2 linked regions of the Sediminicoccus rosea genome follow. The protein of the gene in region 2 binds, or shares a complex with, the protein of the main gene of each other region. Links are inferred from orthologs where the notes say so. Each region holds a gene or a part of one and is shown on either strand. Other genes may lie near its edges. The genes, in order: tig and rpsG.

Region 1 (2,906 bases), 2.2 Mb from region 2 along the record:
GGCGCTTCCGCGGCCGGCGGGCGCTTGTCCACCACCTGGTCGATCAGCCCCCAATCCCGGGCCTCCTCGGCCGACATGTAGCTGTCGCGCTCCAGCTTGGCCTCGATCGCCTCGACCGGCTGGCCCGTATGGGTGACGTAGATCTGGTTCAGGCGCTTGCGCAGTTCCAGGATCTCGCGCGCCTGGATCTCGATATCCGTCGCCTGGCCCTGGGCGCCGCCGGAAGGCTGGTGCACCATCACGCGGGCGTTCGGCAGCGCGAAGCGCTTGCCCTTGGCGCCGGCCGTCAGCAGCAGCGAGCCCATGGAGGCCGCCATGCCAAGGCAGACCGTGCTGACCGGGCTGCGGATGAACTGCATCGTATCGTAGATCGCGAGCCCGGCGCTCACCACGCCGCCCGGGCTGTTGATGTAGAAGGAAATTTCCTTGTTCGGGTTTTCGCTCTCGAGGAACAGGAGCTGGGCGCAGATCAGGGAGGAGACCTGGTCATAGACCGCGCCGGTCAGGAAGATGATCCGCTCCTTGAGCATCCGCGAATAGATGTCATAGGCGCGCTCACCACGGCTGGATTGCTCCACCACCATGGGGACGAGGGAGTTGTTATAGATTTCAACAGGATCGCGATCCTGGGTCCCCACATATCGCACGTCTTGAATTCCCATCTTCTGAGGTCCGCCCCAGGATGGGCACGGCCTGGTTAAGGCCGGACGAATCGTGCCCCGGCCCCTTGGTCAGGCACAGCATGTGGGCAGAGACATGTCCAAGGAAAGAGGGGGCCTAAGGAAAGAGGGGCCCCCAAGGGAAGAGGGGGCGCGAAGCCCCCTCGCCCATCGCCGCCTCAGATCTGCTGGGCGGCCTCGGCCAGCTTCTCCGGCGTCACGGTCTCTTCCTCGACCTTCGCCAGCTCCAGCATGAAGTCCACGACCTTCTCCTCGAAGATCGGGCTGCGGAGGTTCTCCAGCGCCTGCGGGTTCTTCTGGAAGAAGTCGAAGACCTGCTTTTCCTGGCCGGGATAACGCTGCACCTCGGCGCGCATCGCGTTGCCCAGCTCCTCGCGCGTCACCGTGATGTTGTTGGTCGTGCCGATCTCGGAGAGCAGCAGGCCCAGGCGGATGCGGCGCTCAGCGATGGCGCGGTACTCGCCCTTCAGCGTCGCCTCGTCCTTGCCCGCGTCCTCGCCATCCAGGCGGCCGGCCTTCATGTCGGCCTCGACCCGCTCCCAGATCTGCTTGAACTCGTTCTCGACCATGCCCTCGGGCACCTCAAAGCTGGCGCGCTCGGCCAGCGCGTCCAGCAGCTTGCGCTTCAGGGCCATGCGGCTCTGGCTGTCATATTCGCGCTGCAGGCTCTCGAGGATGACCTCGCGCAGCTTCTCGAAGCTCTCGAGGCCGAGCTTCTTCGCCAGCTCGTCATCCAGCGCGGGCTTGGAATAGGTCTTGAGCGCCTTGGCCGTCACGGTGAACTCGGCATCCTTGCCGGCCAGCTCGGCCGAGCCGTATTCGGCCGGGAAGGTGACCTTGATCACGCGCTCCTCGCCGGGGGCCAGGCCTTCGAGCTGCTCGGTGAAGCCCGGGATGAAGCCGGGGCCGGCCACCTCGATCGGCATGTCGGTCGCGGAGCCACCCTGGAACTCCTCACCGCCGATGCGGCCCACGAAGTCGCAGACCAGCACCTCGCCCTTGGCGGCGGCGCGGGCTTCCGTCTCCTCCAGGCTCGCCTGGCGGCGGCTGATGCTGTCCAGCGCCTTGGACACTTCCTCGTCACCCGGCGCGGCCTTGAGGCGCGTCAGGCTGATGCTGGCGAAATCCGGCATCGGGATGGTGGGGAGCACCTCCACATCCATGCGGAATTCGAGGTCGGCGCCGTCCGCGAAATTCACCAGCTCGATCTTGGGCTGCAGCGCGGGGCGGAGGTTGTTGTCGGCCACCACCTTGCTCGTCGCCTCCTGGACGGAGCTTTCCAGCACCTCGCCCATCACCGCCTGGCCGTAACGGGCCAGCACCACCTTCTGCGGGACCTTGCCGGGACGGAAGCCCGGCATCTTCATGTCCTTGGCCAGCTCCGCGAGGCGCTTGTCCTTCTGGGCGGCGATGCTCGTCGCGGGAACCACCACCGTATAGGCCCGCTTGAGCCCCTCGTTCGCGACCTCAGTGACCTGCATAGTGAGCGATTCCGTTCATGCGTTGATGGGCGCGGCCAAGTGGTGCGGGCGGAGGGATTTGAACCCCCACGGCTTGCGCCACTGGAACCTAAATCCAGCGTGTCTGCCAATTCCACCACGCCCGCATGACCGCGCGGCCAAATGGGAAGCGGCGCATGTAGCCGAAACGGCCGCCCTCGCCAATACTGGCCCGCATGACCACCCCCCCCCTGACGACCACGCATGATCCCGGTGGAAAGGTGCGCCTCCGGCTCGCTTCCGACATCGTCTCGGCCGCCGCCTTCTCCGATTGCCGCCGCTGGCGCTGGTGGCTGGAGCGGCGCTGGGACGGGGCGCCCATCGGCACGCCGGGCTTCGGCGTGGTGATCGGCATGAACCCCTCCACCGCCGATCTCGACGCGGATGACCCGACGGTGGCGGGCTGCGTCTGGCGCGCCCGCCACCGCTGGGGGCTGGGCGGCCTCGTCATGCTTAACGCCTTCGCCTACCGCGCCACCGACAAGAAGCGCCTGCTGGAGGTGGATGACCCTGTCGGCACGGAGAATGACGCGACGATCCTGCATTACGCCCGCAGCGCGGCCCTGGTCGTCGTGGCCTGGGGGCAGCCGCCCCGGCCGCTGATGGGCCGGGGCGCCGCCCTGGCGGCGCTGCTGCGGGGGGCCGGCGTCACCCCGATGTGCTTCGGCGTGAACAATGACGGCAGCCCGAAGCACCCGCTCTACCAACGGCGCGACGCGCCCCTCCT
Region 2 (9,972 bases):
GGCGCGGATGTAGCCCTCGCGCTTGAGCACGTCGAGCACGTCGGTCTTGAGGCGCGAGGCCGGGGCGACACAACGGGTCTGGCGGGCGCCGTGCGCGTTGCGGATGCGGGTGAGCAGGTCACCCAACGGGTCGGACATGGACATGGGCCGCGCTCCTTACCAGCTCGCCTTGACCACACCGGGGAGCTGGCCCTTGTTGGCCAGATCCCGCAGCTGGTTGCGGCTGAGCTTGAACTTCCGGTAGTTGCCGCGCGGGCGCCCGGTCAATTCGCAGCGCAGACGGATGCGGTTCTTCGCACCGTTGCGCGGCATCTGCGCGAGCTTCAAGGTCGCCTCGAAGCGCTCCTCGATCGGCGTCTCGCGGTTCATCACGACCGCCTTCAGCGCAGCGCGCTTCTTGGCGTGCGACGCGGTCAGCTTCTCGCGGCGCTTGTTCTTCTCGACAGAAGAGGTCTTGGCCATTTGGTCTGTGGTCCTCCGGAACCTGCCGGCTCACGCCGGCGGTTTTCCAATGATTCAGTTGACGAAGGGGAGATCGAAAGCCTTCAGCAGCGCCTTGGCTTCCTTGTCCGTCTTCGCCGTCGTGACGAACACGATGTCCATGCCGCGCACCTGATCAACCTTGTCGTAGTTGATCTCGGGGAACACGATCTGCTCCTTGAGGCCGAGAGCGTAATTGCCCCGCCCGTCGAAGCCACGATTGCCGGGGATGCCGCGGAAGTCACGCACGCGCGGCAGCGCGATGGTGACCAGGCGGTCCAGGAACTCGTACATGCGGGCCTTGCGCAGCGTGACCTTGCAGCCGATCGCCTGGCCTTCGCGGATCTTGAAGCCCGCGATCGCCTTCTTCGCCCGCGTGCGCACCGGCTTCTGGCCGGCGATCAGCGTGAGGTCGGCGACGGCCGCGTCCAGCTTCTTCTGGTCGCCGGCGGCCTCGCCCACGCCCATGTTGATCACGATCTTCTCGAGCTTCGGAACTTCCATCGGGTTCGCATAGCCGAACTCGTCCTGGAGCTTCTTCCGCACGACGTCGTTATAGACAACCTGCAGGCGCGTCGGCTCCGACCAGGAGGCCGCGGCCGGACCGGCGGCGGCCGGCACGGCCTCCACGCGGCGGCTGCTGGTCTCGCCGGCCTCGGGCTTCTTCGCCGCGGGCTTGTTCTTGTTGCCGGGCGCGTTGCCCTTCTTCGTCCCGCTCATGCGTCGAGCACCTCACCAGAGCCCTTGGCCACGCGAACCTTCTTCCCATCCTCGAGGATGCGGAAGCCGACGCGGGTGGGCTTGTCCGTCTTCGGGTCAATCAGCGCCAGGTTGGAGAGGTCGATCGTCGCCTCCTTCGAGACGATGCCCCCGGTCTCGCCCACGCGCGTCTGCTTCGTGTGCTTCTTGACCAGGTTCACGCCCTGCACCACCGCGCGGTTCTCGGTCGGCATCACGCGCAGCACTTCGCCGCGCTTGCCCTTGTCGCGGCCCGAGAGCACGTGCACCCGGTCGCCCTTCTTGATCTTGGCGGCCATGATTACAGCACCTCCGGCGCCAGCGAGATGATCTTCATGAACTTGCGCGCGCGCAGCTCACGAACGACCGGCCCAAAGATGCGGGTGCCGATCGGCTCGTTCGACTTGTTGATCAGCACGGCCGCGTTGCGGTCGAAGCGGATCGCCGAGCCGTCCGGGCGGCGAACGGGATAGGAGGTGCGCACGATGACCGCGCGCTCGACCGAGCCCTTCTTCACCTTGCCGCGGGGAATGGCTTCCTGCACGGCCACCACGATGATGTCGCCCACCGAGGCCGTGCGGCGCTTGGAGCCGCCCAGGACCTTGATGCACTGCACCCGGCGCGCGCCGCTGTTGTCAGCGACGTCGAGGTTGGATTCAACCGAGATCATGCCGCGGCTCCTTCAGAGATGGGCGCGCCGTTGCGGGCGACGACCATCCAGGTCTTGCGCTTGCTGATCGGCGGGCACTCCTCGATCGAGACGAGGTCACCCTCCTTGCAGAGGTTGGTTTCGTCATGCGCCGCATACTTCTTCGAGCGGCGAATGAACTTCTTGTAGAGCGGATGCATCACGCGACGTTCGACCAAGACGGTGATCGTCTTGTCCATCTTGTCGCTGACAACCCGCCCGGTGAGGACTCGCTTCGGCATGGCCGGGGTCTCCTCTCAGGCTTTGACGGCCGCGCGCGTACGCTCGGCCAGGACGGTTTTCACACGGGCGATATCACGACGAACCGCCTTGATGCGGCCCGTCGCTTCCAGCTGCCCGGTGGCACGCTGGAAACGCAGGTTGAACTGCTCCTTCCGAAGGTCGAGCAGCAGGCCGCCCAACTCATCTTCCGTCTTGGTACGGATGTCCACGATCTTGGTCATGACCTCAGGCCTCCGTCGCGCCGAGACGCGCGACAATCTTCGTGCGGATCGGCAGCTTCGCCGCGCCGAGGGACAGCGCCTCGCGCGCCGTGTCCACGGGGACGCCGTCGATCTCGAACATGATCCGGCCCGGCTTGACGCGGGACACCCAGTATTCCGGTGCGCCCTTGCCCGAACCCATGCGGACTTCCGCGGGCTTCGAAGAAACGGGCACGTCCGGGAAGATGCGGATCCACACGCGGCCCTGGCGCTTCATGGCGCGGGTGATCGCGCGGCGGGCCGCCTCGATCTGCCGCGCCGTCACGCGCTCAGGCTCCAGTGCCTTCAGCCCGTAGCCGCCGAAGGACAGCGTGAAGCCGCCCTTGGCCACGCCTTTGATGCGGCCCTTGTGGGCCTTCCGATACTTGGTTCGCTTCGGCTGCAACATGTCAGTTCACCTGTGTTACCGCTGGGGCGCTTGTTCTTGCGCGCGCTTGTCCTGCGCGCTCGGATCATGGGCCATGATCTCGCCCTTGAAGATCCAGACCTTCACACCGCAGGTGCCATAGGTGGTCTTCGCCGTGGCGACGCCATAGTCGATGTCGGCGCGCAGCGTGTGCAGCGGCACGCGACCTTCGCGGTACCACTCCATGCGCGCGATCTCGGCGCCGCCGAGACGGCCGGAGCAGTTGATCCGGATGCCCAGGGCGCCCAGGCGCATGGCGGACTGCACGGCGCGCTTCATGGCGCGGCGGAAGGCCACGCGGCGCTCCAGCTGCTGCGCGATGCTCTCAGCCACCAGGACGCTGTCAAGCTCCGGCTTGCGGATCTCGAGGATGTTCAGCGACACCTCGGCGCCCGCCTTGACCGACAGGTCCTTGCGGAGCGTGTCGATGTCAGCGCCCTTCTTGCCGATGACGACGCCAGGCCGCGCGGCGTGGATCGTCACGCGCGGCTTCTTGGCCGGGCGCTCGATCACCACCTTCGACACGCCGGCGGACTTCAGCTTGTCCTTCAGCGTCTCGCGCAGCTTCAGGTCGTCATGCAGCAGGCGCGCATAGTCGCGGCCGGCATACCAGCGGCTGTCCCAGGTGCGGTTGATGCCGAGGCGAAGACCGATCGGATTGACTTTGTGACCCATGTTAAGCTGCCTTCGCTTCGCTCGACGCCGCCGGCGCCTGCTGTTCCGCGACCACGATCTTCAGGTGGCTGAACCACTTCTCGATGCGGGACGACTTGCCACGGCCGCGCGCGGCGAAGCGCTTCATCACGATCGAGCGGCCCACCTCGGCGCGGGTCACCACGAGGCGATCCACGTCCAGCTGGTGGTTGTTTTCCGCATTGGCGATCGCGCTCTCGAGCGTCTTCTTCACCGTCTGCGCGATGCGGCGCTTGCTGAAGGTCAGCGTCGCGACGGCGTCCTGCGCCTTCGCACCGCGGATCATCGCCGCAACCAGGTTGAGCTTCAGCGGGCTCACGCGGATGTTGTGCGTGATGGCCTGCGCCTCGGTGTCCGCGAGACCGCGGGGGTGTTTCGGCTTGCTCATGGCTTAGCCCCGCTTCGCCTTCTTGTCGGCCGAGTGACCCCCGAAGGTCCGCGTCGGCGAGAATTCGCCGAGCTTGTGGCCAACCATGTTTTCCGAGACCTGCACCGGCAGGAACTTCTTGCCGTTGTAGACCCCGAAGGTGAGGCCCACGAACTGCGGCAGGATCGTGCTCCGGCGCGACCAGGTCTTGATCAGCTCATTGCGGGTGGAGCCGCGAGCGGCCTCCGCCTTGGTGAGCAGGTAGCCGTCCACGAACGGCCCTTTCCATACACTGCGCGGCATCGCGATCAGCCCTTCGTCGCGTTGCGGCGGCGCACGATTTGGCGATCCGTCCGCTTGTTGTTGCGCGTCTTCGCACCCTTGGTCGGCTTGCCCCACGGCGTCACCGGATGGCGACCACCGGAGGTCCGGCCTTCACCACCACCATGCGGGTGGTCTACGGGGTTCATGGTCACGCCGCGGTTATGCGGCTTGCGACCCAGCCAGCGGCTGCGACCCGCCTTGCCCAGATCCTGGTTGCTGTTGTCCGGGTTGGACACAGCACCGATGCTGGCCAGGCACTCGCTGCGCACGGTGCGCAGCTCGCCTGACATCAGCTTCACCTGCGCAAGGCCGGCATCCTTGCCGACCAGCTGCGCGAAGGTGCCGGCCGACCGCGCGACCTTGGCGCCAGCGCCCGGCTTCAGCTCGATATTGTGGATCACCGTGCCGACCGGGATCGCACCCAGCGGCATGGCGTTGCCCGGCTTGATGTCGGCCTTGTCGGAGGCGACCACCGTGTCGCCCACCTTCAGGCGCTGCGGCGCCAGGATGTAGGCGATCTCGTTGTTCGCGTACTTCACCAGCGCGATGAACGCCGTGCGGTTCGGGTCGTACTCGATCCGCTCCACGGTCGCCGGGATGCCCCAGTTCGCGCGGCGCTTGAAGTCCACGATGCGGTAGGACTGCTTGTGGCCACCCCCACGGAACCGCACGGTGATGCGGCCGTGGTTGTTGCGGCCGCCGGAGTGGCTCTTGCCCTCCGTCAGCCCCTTCACGGGCTTGCCCTTCCACAGGCCGGACCGGTCGATGAGGACCGTGCCGCGGAGGCTCGGCGTCGTCGGGTTGAAGTTCTTGAGCGACATGGCTTAGCTGAGCCCCGTGGTCAGATCGATGCTCTGGCCGTCGGCCAGGCGCACCATCGCCTTTTTCCAATCCGAGCGCTGGCCGGGACGACCCTTGAAGCGCTTGGCCTTGCCCTTCATCACCAGCGTGTTCACGGCGAGCACGTTCACGCCGAAGAGACCCTCGACCGCCTGCTTGATCTCAGGCTTCGAGGCATCCATGGCGACGCGGAAGGCATACTGGCCCTTCTCGCTCATCACCGTGGCCTTCTCGGTCACGAGCGGCGAGAGGATGCACTGATACATCCGCTCGGCACTGATCTTCGGCGCAGCCTTCGGCTTGCTGACGGAAGCACTCATGCGAGGCGCTCCTTCAGGGCTTCGACGCCGGCGCGGGTGACCACGAGAACGTCATGGTTGAGGATGTCGTACACATTCGCGCCCGCCGTCGGCAGCGCGTCCATGCCCGGGATGTTGCGCAGCACGCGCAGGAAGTGATCGTTCACCTCCGCGTCGATGACGAGCGCCTTGGTCCAGCCGAGCGCCTTGACCTGCTTGGCCATGGTGCTGGTCTTGGCAGCCTGGTCGGCCGTCGCGGCCTCGAGCACCACGAGCTTGCCGTCCTTGGCCTTCTGGCTCAGGGCGGAAATCAGGCCGAGGCGACGGACCTTCTTGTTCAGGCTGTAGCCATGGTCGCGCACGACGGGGCCGTGCACGATGCCGCCCTTGCGGAACTGCGGCGCACGAAGCGAGCCCTGGCGGGCCGAACCCGTGCCCTTCTGGCGATAGGGCTTCTTGGTCGTGCCCGAAACCTCGCCCATGCCCTTCACCTTGTGGGTGCCGGCGCGGCGCTTGGCCAGCTGCCAGTGAACCACGCGGGCCATGATGTCGGCACGCGGGGCGGCGGCGAAGATCTCGTCCGGCAGCTCGGCCTGGCCGGCCGGCGCGTTGTCCAGAGTGATGACGGAAACTTGCATGGACCTGACCTCAGACCGTCGCCGTGGGGAAGGGCGCATCGGCAGGGCGCGCACGCTTCACGGCGTCACGCACCAGCACATAGCCACCGGCGGAACCCGGAACGGCGCCCTTGATGAGCAGCAGGCCGCGCTCCGCATCGTGACCGGCGATCACGAGGTTCTGCGTGGTGATGCGCTCAACGCCGAGATGGCCCGCCATCTTCTTGTTCTTGAAGGTCTTGCCCGGATCCTGGCGATTGCCGGTGGAGCCGTGCGAGCGGTGGCTGATGGACACGCCGTGCGACGCCTCGAGGCCCGAGAAGTTCCAGCGCTTCATCGCGCCAGCGAACCCCTTGCCCTTCGACGTGCCCGTGACATCGACCTTCTGGCCGGCCACGAAATGCGCGACCGTCAGCGCCGTGCCGGGCTCGACCAGGGCGGCCGGGTCCACGCGGAACTCCGTCACCTTCAGCGGCGCCTCGACGCCGGCCTTCGCGAAGTGGCCGCGATTGGCCTTGGAGACATTCTTGGCCTTCGCCTTGCCGATGCCGACCTGGAGGGCGGTGTAGCCATCCTTCTCGGCCGTGCGCTGCGCCACGACGCGCACGGCGTCGAGGTGGAGCACGGTCACCGGCGTGGTGGTGCCATCATCATTGAAAAGGCGGGTCATGCCGAGCTTGCGCGCGATCAGCCCCGTCCGGACCTGGGTGGCCATGGTTCCGTCCTCAGATCTTGATCTCGACGTCCACGCCCGAGGCGAGGTCGAGCTTCATCAGCGCGTCCACGGTCTGCGGGGTGGGGTCGACGATGTCGAGAAGCCGGCGATGCGTCCGAATCTCGAACTGCTCGCGGCTCTTCTTGTCCACGTGGGGCGAGCGGTTCACCGTGAAGCGCTCGATCTGCGTCGGCAGCGGGATCGGACCCCGCACGCGCGCACCGGTCCGCTTCGCGGTCTGCACGATCTCCCGCGTGCTGCCATCCAGCACGCGGTGATCGAACGCCTTGAGGCGGATGCGGATATTTTGGCTGTCCATGGTGGGGCGCTCGCTTACTTCGCGATGCTGGCGACGACGCCGGCGCCGACGGTGCGGCCGCCCTCGCGGATCGCGAAGCGCAGGCCCTCATCCATCGCGATCGGCGCGATCAGCTCGACATCCATCGAGACGTTGTCGCCCGGCATCACCATCTCAACGCCTTCCGGCAGCTTCACGATGCCCGTCACGTCCGTCGTGCGGAAGTAGAACTGCGGACGGTAGTTCGTGAAGAACGGCGTGTGGCGGCCGCCCTCTTCCTTCGTCAGGATGTACGCCTCGGCCTTGAACTGCGTGTGCGGCGTGATCGAGCCGGGCTTGGCCAGAACCTGGCCGCGCTCCACATCCTCGCGCTTCGTGCCACGCAGCAGCGCGCCGATGTTGTCGCCCGCCTCGCCGCTGTCCAGCAGCTTGCGGAACATCTCGACGCCCGTCACCGTCGTCTTCACCGTGTCCTTCAGACCGATGATCTCGACTTCGTCACCCACCTTCACGATCCCGCGCTCCACGCGGCCCGTCACCACCGTGCCGCGACCCGAGATCGAGAACACGTCCTCGACCGGCATCAGGAACGGACGGTCAATCGCGCGCTCCGGCTGCGGAATGTAGCTGTCCACCGCTTCCATCAGCTTCAGGATCGCCTGCTCGCCGATCTCAGGCGTCTTGTCCTCGAGCGCGGCCACCGCCGAGCCCTTGATGATGGGGATGTCGTCGCCCGGGAACTGGTAGGAGGACAGCAGCTCGCGCAGCTCCATCTCCACCAGCTCGACCAGGTCGGGGTCCGCCAGGTCCATCTTGTTCAGGAACACCACCAGCGCCGGCACGCCCACCTGGCGCGCCAGCAGGATGTGCTCGCGCGTCTGCGGCATCGGGCCGTCAGCGGCCGAGCAAACCAGGATCGCGCCGTCCATCTGCGCCGCACCCGTGATCATGTTCTTCACGTAGTCCGCGTGGCCAGGGCAATCCACATGCGCGTAGTGACGGTTCGCCGTCTCGTACTCGACATGCGCCGTCGAGATCGTGATGCCTCGAGCCCGCTCCTCAGGCGCCTTGTCAATCTGGTCATACGCCGTGAACGACGCACCACCAGACTTCGCCAGCACCTTCGTGATCGCCGCCGTCAGAGACGTCTTGCCATGGTCCACATGGCCGATCGTCCCAATGTTGCAGTGCGGCTTGTTCCGCTCAAACTTCGCCTTGGCCATCGTCGTGCATCCAATCCGAGAAGGGTGTGTCAGCGCCCGCTCACGGGCGCCAAAAAGGAGTTGTGGGACCGCTTACCAGCGATAGTGGCTGAAGGCCTTGTTCGCCTCGGCCATGCGGTGCGTGTCCTCGCGCTTCTTGACCGCCGTGCCGCGGTTGTTCACCGCGTCCATCAGCTCGGCCGAAAGGCGCTCTTCCATCGTGCTCTCGCCGCGCTTGCGGGCGGCGTCGATCAGCCAGCGGATGGCCAGCGCCTGGCGCCGCTCGGGACGCACCTCGACGGGCACCTGGTAGGTCGCACCGCCGACGCGGCGCGAACGCACCTCGACGGCCGGCTTCACATTGTCCAGCGCCTCGTGGAACAGGCGAAGCGGGTCGGCATTCGCGCCACCCTTGCGCTTCAGCGTGTCCATGGCGGCATAGACGATGCCCTCGGCCGCGGACTTCTTGCCGTCGTACATGAGCACATTCATGAAGCGGCTCAGGACGACATCGCCGAACTTCGGGTCCGGCAGGACTTCGCGCTTCTCCGCGCGGTGACGACGTGACATCTCTCAGTTCCTCACTTCGGCCGCTTGGCGCCGTAGAGCGAGCGCCGCTTGCGCCGCTTCGGCAGGCCCTGCGTGTCGAGCACGCCGCGCAGGATGTGGTAGCGCACGCCCGGAAGGTCCTTCACGCGGCCGCCACGGATGAGCACCACCGAGTGCTCCTGCAGGTTGTGCCCCTCGCCAGGGATGTAGCTCACCACTTCGAAGCCATTGGTGAGGCGCACCTTCGCGACCTTACGAAGCGCCGAGTTCGGCTTCTTCGGCGTGGTCGTGTAGACGCGCGTGCACACGCCGCGCTTCTGCGGGCAGCCTTCGAGAGCCGGAACCTTGTTCTGGCTGCGGCGCGGCTCGCGCCCTTGCGCGATGAGCTGGTTGATCGTCGGCATGACGCCCCTTCGTAATCGTTTCTGCGACCCATTCACCAAACGACACGCGGCCCGACGGGCGCTTCTGCGCTCCGAACGGGCCACCGCGTCAACCCCGGGCCTGTCCTGCCAATTCGCGGCAGGGGCGACCGAAGCAAGGCGTTTGAACCAACATACCTGGACGCAACTTGCGAAACGTCCCGGCGAGATGCGCGTCTTAACCACCCCCCCGACCTGAGTCAAGCGACGCGGGGGCGATTCCCCCGTGCCAGGGCGCCCTTGGCCACGCGCGGGCCAAGGGTTTTCCGCATGCCGCTATTCGGCGGCCGCGGGGCTCGTATCCGGCTCGGCCAGCGCGGGCGTGGCGGGCAGGCGCCCGCTGTCCCGGCGCGCGGCCAACACCTTCAGTCGGTTCATCACGGAGCCCGTTCCCGCCGGGATCAGGCGGCCCACGATCACGTTCTCCTTCAGGCCGCCCAGGCTGTCCACCTTGCCGGCAGTCGCCGCCTCGGTGAGCACACGGGTCGTCTCCTGGAAGGAGGCCGCCGAGATGAAGCTCTGCGTCTGCAGCGAGGCCTTGGTGATGCCCTGCAGCACCGGCTCCGCCCGGGCCGGGCGCTCGCCCAGCTTCAGGCGCTTCTCGTTCTCCGCATCGAACTCGAAGCGGTCCACCTGCTCGCCGATCAGATAGGTCGTGTCGCCCGGCTCGAGGATCTCGACCTTCTGCAGCATCTGGCGAACGATCACCTCGATGTGCTTGTCGTTGATCTTCACGCCCTGCAGTCGGTAGACGTCCTGGATCTCGTTCACCAGGTAGTTGGCGAGCGCTTCCACACCCAACACGCGCAGGATGTCGTGCGGCACGCGGGG

Evidence for each region.
Region 1: the proteins of rpsG (region 2) and tig are in contact, whole or in part, in a crystal structure (PDB 3GTY), measured with the Thermotoga maritima proteins. The link is inferred for Sediminicoccus rosea from one-to-one orthologs. Residues at the interface, in WP_004081843.1 of Thermotoga maritima: Lys34, Lys52, Lys55, Glu59, Arg62, Gln63, Glu66, Asn67, Lys69, Val71, Arg95, Ala109, Lys110, Lys111, Gly112, Arg113, Pro114, Glu117, Glu121, Ile124, Ala125, Tyr127, Asn128, Asn129, Thr130, Gly131, Lys135, Asp139, Arg142, Met143; in WP_004081061.1 of Thermotoga maritima: Glu122, Val124, Val129, Leu130, Tyr133, Glu188, Gly259, Ile262, Tyr263, Glu266, Ser270, Glu273, Gln274, Glu277, Arg308, Gln311, Ile312, Ser315, Tyr316, Glu325, Arg329, Arg336, Leu363, Phe366, Trp367, Arg373, Leu377, Arg381, Leu384, Glu387.

The regions. Positions count from the first base shown.
Region 1 is NZ_CP137852.1:3,849,854-3,852,759, forward strand. It holds tig (trigger factor), read right to left. Parts: upstream 2,162-2,906; coding sequence 839-2,161; downstream 1-838. Other genes in the region: clpP (ATP-dependent Clp endopeptidase proteolytic subunit ClpP), read right to left, coding at 1-662; R9Z33_RS18405 (DUF1643 domain-containing protein), read left to right, coding at 2,356-2,906. UniProt on the Bacillus subtilis protein: Involved in protein export. Acts as a chaperone by maintaining the newly synthesized protein in an open conformation. Functions as a peptidyl-prolyl cis-trans isomerase.
Region 2 is NZ_CP137852.1:1,658,329-1,668,300, reverse strand. The notes cover bases 7,003-9,972. They hold rpsG (30S ribosomal protein S7), read right to left. Parts: upstream 8,741-9,972; coding sequence 8,264-8,740; downstream 7,003-8,263. Other genes in these bases: rpoC (DNA-directed RNA polymerase subunit beta'), read right to left, coding at 9,418-9,972; rpsL (30S ribosomal protein S12), read right to left, coding at 8,752-9,123; tuf (elongation factor Tu), read right to left, coding at 7,004-8,191. In the rest of the region: rpsH (30S ribosomal protein S8), read right to left, coding at 1-144; rpsN (30S ribosomal protein S14), read right to left, coding at 157-462; rplE (50S ribosomal protein L5), read right to left, coding at 517-1,200; rplX (50S ribosomal protein L24), read right to left, coding at 1,197-1,517; rplN (50S ribosomal protein L14), read right to left, coding at 1,520-1,888; rpsQ (30S ribosomal protein S17), read right to left, coding at 1,885-2,148; rpmC (50S ribosomal protein L29), read right to left, coding at 2,164-2,370; rplP (50S ribosomal protein L16), read right to left, coding at 2,375-2,797; rpsC (30S ribosomal protein S3), read right to left, coding at 2,813-3,490; rplV (50S ribosomal protein L22), read right to left, coding at 3,492-3,896; rpsS (30S ribosomal protein S19), read right to left, coding at 3,900-4,178; rplB (50S ribosomal protein L2), read right to left, coding at 4,184-5,020; R9Z33_RS07930 (50S ribosomal protein L23), read right to left, coding at 5,024-5,320; rplD (50S ribosomal protein L4), read right to left, coding at 5,356-5,976; rplC (50S ribosomal protein L3), read right to left, coding at 5,987-6,670; rpsJ (30S ribosomal protein S10), read right to left, coding at 6,681-6,989.